2 linked regions of the Methylibium petroleiphilum PM1 genome follow. The protein of the gene in region 2 interacts with the protein of the main gene of each other region in a pairwise test. Links are inferred from orthologs where the notes say so. Each region holds a gene or a part of one and is shown on either strand. Other genes may lie near its edges. The genes, in order: pheT and secD.

Evidence for each region.
Region 1: the proteins of secD (region 2) and pheT interact in binary tests that used the Escherichia coli proteins (3 or more experiments, as listed by UniProt). The link is inferred for Methylibium petroleiphilum PM1 from one-to-one orthologs.

Annotation. Positions count from the first base shown.
Region 1 is NC_008825.1:2,015,966-2,019,367, forward strand. The notes cover bases 315-3,402. They hold pheT (phenylalanine--tRNA ligase subunit beta), read right to left. Parts: upstream 3,025-3,402; coding sequence 604-3,024; downstream 315-603. Other genes in these bases: MPE_RS09480 (integration host factor subunit alpha), read right to left, coding at 315-576; pheS (phenylalanine--tRNA ligase subunit alpha), read right to left, coding at 3,052-3,402. Also shown: MPE_RS09475 (MerR family transcriptional regulator), read right to left, coding at 1-198; more of MPE_RS09480, read right to left, coding at 235-314.
Region 2 is NC_008825.1:299,915-303,204, reverse strand. Bases 278-3,253 are described here. They hold secD (protein translocase subunit SecD), read right to left. Parts: upstream 2,718-3,253; coding sequence 837-2,717; downstream 278-836. Other genes in these bases: yajC (preprotein translocase subunit YajC), read right to left, coding at 2,854-3,180; secF (protein translocase subunit SecF), read right to left, coding at 278-818. Outside these bases: more of secF, read right to left, coding at 1-277. UniProt on the Escherichia coli protein: Part of the Sec protein translocase complex. Interacts with the SecYEG preprotein conducting channel. SecDF uses the proton motive force (PMF) to complete protein translocation after the ATP-dependent function of SecA.

The sequences.
Region 1 (3,402 bases), 1.7 Mb from region 2 along the record:
TAGTTCCCGGATCCGCCGGATCAGCAGGACCTCGTGGTGCTGGTAATAGCGACGGTTGCCACGCCGCTTCATGGGCTTGAGTTGCGAGAACTCCTGCTCCCAATACCGCAGCACATAGGGCTTGACGCCGCACAGCTCGCTGACTTCACCGATCGTGAAATACCGCTTGGCGGGGATCGGCGGCAGCGATTTTTCCATTGGAAATCAAAGGCCTGTGGCGTATGACCTCAGACTTTACTCGAACTCCTCCGCGCTCGGTATGTCACCTTGCACGACGCCCTTGAGTTTGTGGCTTGCGTGGAACGTCACCACATTGCGCGCCTTGATCGGGATCGCCTCCCCGGTGCGCGGGTTGCGCCCGGGCCGGGGGGCCTTGCGCCGGATCTGGAAGTTGCCGAAGCCGGAAAGCTTGACGTCCTGCCCCTCGACCAGTTGGCCGTGGATCAGTTCGAAGAAGGCCTCGACCATGTCTTTGGATTCACGCTTGTTCAGGCCCAGGCGCTCGAACAGCAGTTCGGCGAGTTCGGCCTTGGTCAGCGTCGGTGTCTCGAGGGTCGGGAGCAGCACTCGGTCCATGGTCGGATTCTTCCGTATCGGCGCCGGTCAGGCCCGCAGGCGGGCGCCCAGTTGCGCAGAAAGTGTGTCCAGCACGGAGCGGACTGCGGCGTCGATGCGCTCGTCGGTCAGCGTGCCATGCTCGTCCAACAGTTCAAGCCGTATGGCCAGGCTGCGCTCACCGGCAGCCACCTCGGCACTTGGGTTCTTGGGGCGGTAGACATCGAACAGGCGTGCGCTGCGCACGACGCCGCTGCTGGGTGCTACGGAGATCGATTGCATCAGTGCATCGTGAGCTACGTGATCGCCGACGATCAGGGCGATGTCCCGAACCGCCGCCTGCTGCTTCGGGATGGCTGTATAGATGGGCACACCGCCCTCCGACAGCGCCTGCGCATCAAGTTCGAACACGACCGGCGCTTGCGGCAACTCGTAGGCCTGGCGCCAGCGCGGGTGCAACTCGCCGATCCAGCCGACTGTCCGGCCGTCGCACTCGATGCGGGCGCTGCGCCCCGGATGCAGGGCTGGGTGCTCCGCCGCGACGAAGCGCGGTCGGCGTGGCACCAGCAGCGCTTCCACATCGCCCTTCACGTCGAAGAAGTCGACGCCGCGTTCGGTGGTGCCCCATTGCGGTTCATCGCAGCCCCCATAGGCCAGGCCTCCCAGTCGCAGCGGCTGGTCGACGCCGGCGACACCCGAATCGCTGTCGACGGCGGCGGGATCGCGCAGGAATACGCGGCCGATCTCGAACACGCGCACCCGCGCCGCCTTGCGCGCGAGGTTGAAGCGCAACACGTTGATCAGGCTGCCGATCAAGCTGGATCGCATCACGGCCAGCGGCGCAGCGATCGGATTGAGCAGCCGGATCGGGGCCTCGTTGCCGGCGAAGTCGCGCTCCCAGCGTGCCTCGACGAAGCTGAAATTCACGGTTTCCTGGTAATCCAGACCGGCCATCGCGTGCCGTAGCGTGTGCAACCCGCGGCGCGATTCCGACATCACGCGGGGCGTCACGGGGGCCAGCGGCGGTGTGTCGGGCAGCATCGAGTAGCCGAGGACACGGATGACCTCCTCGATCAGGTCTTCCTCGATCTGCAGATCGAAACGCCAGCTCGGCGGCGTGACGATGATGCGTCCATCCTCCTCGCGACACGCCAGACCCAGCCGCTGGAAGACGCCGACGCACTGGGACTGCGAGACCGGCATGCCGATCACGCGGCAGGCACGATCGACGCGCATCGCGACCGGCGTGCGCTCGGGCAGCGCGAGGATCTGGTCGTCCATCGGACCGGCTTCGCCACCGCAGACGTCGAGGATCAGCTGCGTGATGCGCTCGATGTGCTCGACCGTCTGCGCCGGATCGACGCCGCGCTCGAAGCGGTGCCCGGCGTCGGTGCTGAAGTTGTAGCGGCGTGAGCGTCCTGCGATCGACTGCGGCCACCAGAATGCGGCCTCGACGTACACGTTGCGGGTGTCGTCGGTCACCGCGGTGGCCTGGCCGCCCATGATCCCGGCCAGCGATTCGACTTGCCGATCGTCGGCGATCACCCCCACCGCTGCGTCGACCTCGATGGTGCTGCCGTTCAGCAGTTCCAAGGACTCACCGGACCGACCCCAGCGCACTTCGAGCCCCCCATGGATCTTGTCGAGATCGAAGATGTGCGAAGGACGGCCGAACTCGAACATCACATAGTTCGAGATGTCGACCAGTGCACTCACAGAGCGCTGGCCGCAGCGTGCGAGGCGCTCCACCATCCAGGGCGGTGTCGCCGCCCGCGGGTTCACGCCGTGGACGATGCGCCCCGAGAAGCGGCCGCACAATTCGGGCGCTGCGACGCGAACCGGCAGCTTTGCGCCGTGCGTCGGCAGCACCGGCGCAAAGGCCGGTTGCTTGAGCGGCACGCCCGTCAGCGCCGACACCTCGCGTGCGATGCCGTAGACGCTCAGGCAATGGGCCAGGTTGGGCGTGAGCTTCAACGTGAATAGCGTGTCGTCGAGCTGGAGATGGCTGCGGATGCTCGTACCGACCGGGGCATCGTCGGCCAGGATCAACAGGCCGCCATGGTCTTCCGACAGCTTGAGCTCGCGCGCTGAGCACAGCATGCCCTGGCTCTCCACGCCGCGCAGCTTGCCGAGCTTGATCTGGAACGGAGCACCGCCCGCCTCGGCCGGAGGCAGTTCCGCGCCCACCAGCGCGCAGGGAACCTTGATCCCGGCTCGCACGTTCGGCGCACCGCAGACGATCGACAGTGGCGTACCGGCGCCCACATCGACCCGGCAGATATGAAGCCGGTCGGCGTTGGGGTGCTTCTCGATAGCGAGCACCTCAGCCACGACCACCTTGTCAAACGGCGGCGCCACAGGGCGCAGTTCCTCGACCTCGAGGCCGGCCATGGTCAACGTCTCGGCCAGCGCGGGGGTCGATAGCGGCGGATTGCAGAACTCGCGCAACCAGGATTCAGGAAATTGCATGACGCCTGTGTCGTTGGGGAAGTCGGATCACTTGAACTGCGACAGGAAGCGCAGGTCACCGTCGAAGAACAGCCGAAGGTCGCTGACGCCATAGCGCAGCATCGCCAGCCGGTCGATGCCCGAGCCGAAGGCGAAGCCGATGTAGCGCTCTGGGTCCAGGCCCATGTTGCGGATCACCTGCGGGTGCACCTGTCCGGACCCCGACACCTCGAGCCAGCGGCCCTTCAGCGGACCGCTGCCGAACATCATGTCGATCTCGGCGCTCGGTTCGGTGAACGGAAAGTAGCTGGGCCGGAAGCGGATCTGCAGGTCACTGGTCTCGAAGAAGGCTCGGATGAAGCTCACGTAGACCGACTTCAGGTCCTTGAAGCTGATGTT
Region 2 (3,290 bases):
GTCGACCCGTGCGTGATGATGGTGCGGCTCATGGTCGAGGTGATCGCATGGTCGATCACCTGGTGCGTGTTCATCTTGCGATAGCGGCGGAAGGCCTCGCGAATCCGGTCGAAGATGACCACCGACTCGTTGACCGAATAGCCCAGCACCGCCAGCACGGCCGCCAGCACCGACAGAGAGAATTCCCACTGGAAGAAGGCGAAGAAGCCCAGGATGATGATCACGTCATGCAGGTTGGCGACGATCGCCGCGACCGCGAACTTCCATTCGAAGCGGATCGCAAGATAGATCATGATGCCGATGACGACAAAGCCCAGCGCCATCGCACCGTCGGTCGCCAGTTCCTTGCCGACCTGCGGCCCGACGAACTCGCTGCGCTTGAGCATCACCGGTTGCGCGCCGCCGGCGTCGCAGACCTGCGCGCTGACCGACTCGCCCTTGTCGCTGACCGATTGCGACTGCGTGACCTGACCGCCCTCGGCCGCGCACAGCGCGCTGAACACACGGCCCACCACCTCCTGCTGCTTGACGTCGCCCCGCAACGGCAGCCGGACCAGTACGTCGCGCGAGGTGCCGAAGTTCTGCACCTGCACCTCACCGAAACCGAGCGCCTCGACCGCACTGCGCACCTTGGGCACGTCGGCCGTCTTGGCGTACTCGACCTCGAGCACCGTGCCGCCGGTGAACTCGATCGACAGGTGCAGACCGCGCGTCACGAGGAAGAACACGGCGGCGGCAAAGGTCACGAAGGACACGACGTTGAAGATCAACGCGTGCTTCATGAACGGGATGTCGCGCTTGATGCGGAAGAACTCCATGGAACCGTCTCCTTCTACTCAGGCCTGGGCCGCCGGCGGCACAGCGCCGTCCGGACGCCATACCTGACCGATCGACACGCCCTTGAGCTTCTTGCGCCGCCCGTACCAGAGATTCACCAGACCACGCGAGAACAGCACCGCGGAGAACATCGAGGTCAGGATGCCGAGACAGTGCACAACCGCGAAGCCGCGGACAGGACCTGAGCCGAAGGCCAGCAGCGCAACGCCCGCAATCAGCGTGGTGATGTTCGAATCGAAGATCGTGGCCCAGGCGCGCTCGTAGCCGGTGTGGATCGCGGCCTGCGGCGAAGCGCCGGCGCGCAGTTCCTCGCGCACCCGTTCGTTGATCAGCACGTTGGCGTCGATCGCCATCCCCAGCGTCAGCGCGATCGCCGCGATGCCGGGCAATGTGAGCGTGGCCTGCAGCATCGACAGCACCGCCACCAGCAGCAGCAGGTTCACCGCCAGCGCAATGGTCGAGAACACGCCGAACAGCAGGTAGTAGGCGCACATGAACGCGGCAATCGCGGCAAAGCCGTAGATCACGCTGTTGAAGCCCTTGTCGATGTTCTCGGCGCCAAGGCTCGGACCGATGGTCCGCTCCTCGACGATCTCCATCGGCGCCGCCAGCGAACCGGCACGCAGCAGCAGCGCCGTATCGCTCGCCTCCTGCGTCGTCATGCGGCCCGAGATCTGGAAGCGCGAGCCGAGTTCACCGCGAATCACCGGAGCCGTCACGACCTCGCCCTTGCCCTTCTCGAACAGCAGGATCGCCATGCGCTTGCCGACGTTGTCGCGCGAGACGTCGCGCATGATGCGTGCGCCCTTGGCGTCCACGGTCAGGTGCACGGCCGGTTCCTGCGTCTGGCCGTCGAAACCGGGTTGCGCGTCGGTCAGGCTGTCACCGGTGAGGATGACCTGGCGCTTGACGATCAGCGCGGCACCGCCGCGCTCCACGTAGCGCTCGGCCCCGAACGGCACCGGCCCGCTGCCGGTCGCGGCGGCGGCCGCCTCGGCGCTGTCGTCCACCATGCGCAGTTCGAGCGTCGCGGTCCGGCCGATGATGTCCTTCGCCTTCGCCGTGTCCTGCACGCCCGGCAACTGCACCACCACGCGGTCCGCGCCCTGCTGCTGGATCACCGGCTCGGCCACGCCGAGTTCATTGATCCGATTGTGCAGCGTGGTGATGTTCTGCTTGATGGCCTGATCCTGCACGCGGCGCGCCGCCTCGGCCTTCAGGCTGCCGGTCAGCGTGAATTCACTGTCACGGGCCGCCTCGGACCACTGCAGGTCGGGCAGCGGCTCGGTCAGCACCGCCCGCGCGGCGGTGCGCGTCGCCGCGTCGCGGAAGGCGATCGTGACCGTGTTGCCTTCACGCGCGATGCCGGCGTGGCGGATGCTCTTGTCGCGCAGCAGGCTGCGGATGTCGCCGGTCAGCACATCGGCGCGCTTGGTGAGCGCCGCCTTCATGTCGACCTGCATCAGGAAATGCACCCCGCCGCGCAGGTCGAGGCCCAGGTACATCGGCAGCGCATGCAGCGATCGCAGCCAGGTCGGTGAACGCGACAGCAGGTTCAGCGCGACGATGTAGCCCGGATCGGCCGGGTCAGGGTTCAAGGCCTTGGCAATGGCGTCCTTGGCCTTGATCTGCGCATCGGTGTCGCGAAAGCGTGCCTTGATCGACGCACCGTCGAGTTGCACGAAATCGGCCTGCAGTCCGGCCGCCTGCAAGGCCTGCTCGACGCGCGGCACCACCGTCGCGTCGACCTTCAGCGTGGCCTTGCCACTCGACACCTGCACGGCAGGTGCCTCACCGAAGAAGTTGGGCAAGGTATAGACCAGCCCGACCAGCAGCGCGATCGCCAGGATCGCGTACTTCCACCATGGGTAGCGGTTCATTGCAGCATCCTCGGGGGCGACCCCCCGTCCTGGCACCGTGCCACACGGCGCCCTTGTTTGCACGAAAGGCCGCGACACCCAGCGGTGACCGCGGCCTTCGGGCCTCGCGCCGCACAGGCGGCACGATCGCCTGCGCTTACTTCAGCGTGCCCTTGGGCAGCACCTGCACCACGGCGGAACGCTGCACCTGCAGTTCCACGCCGCTGGCGACCTCGACATGCAGGTAGGTGTCACCGATCTTCGCCACCTTGCCGAGCACGCCACCGGCGGTGACGACCTCGTCGCCCTTGGCCAGCGCATCGACCATCGCCTTGTGCTCCTTCTGGCGCTTCATCTGCGGGCGGATCATCACGAAATACAGCACCACGAACATCAGCACGAGCGGCAGCATCGTGAGCAGGCTCGACTCCCCACCGGCGGCGGCGGCCGGAGCGGCCTGGGCAAAAGCTTCGGAAATGAACACTGTCTCGTCCTTGAATTGGTTGCACCAGCGACAGCGCGCATTGTAGTGCGCGCTCCCTCCCGGGCCGGTTGGAGCAGGCGCCGCGCAGAAGGTTCGATGGCGGGTGATAT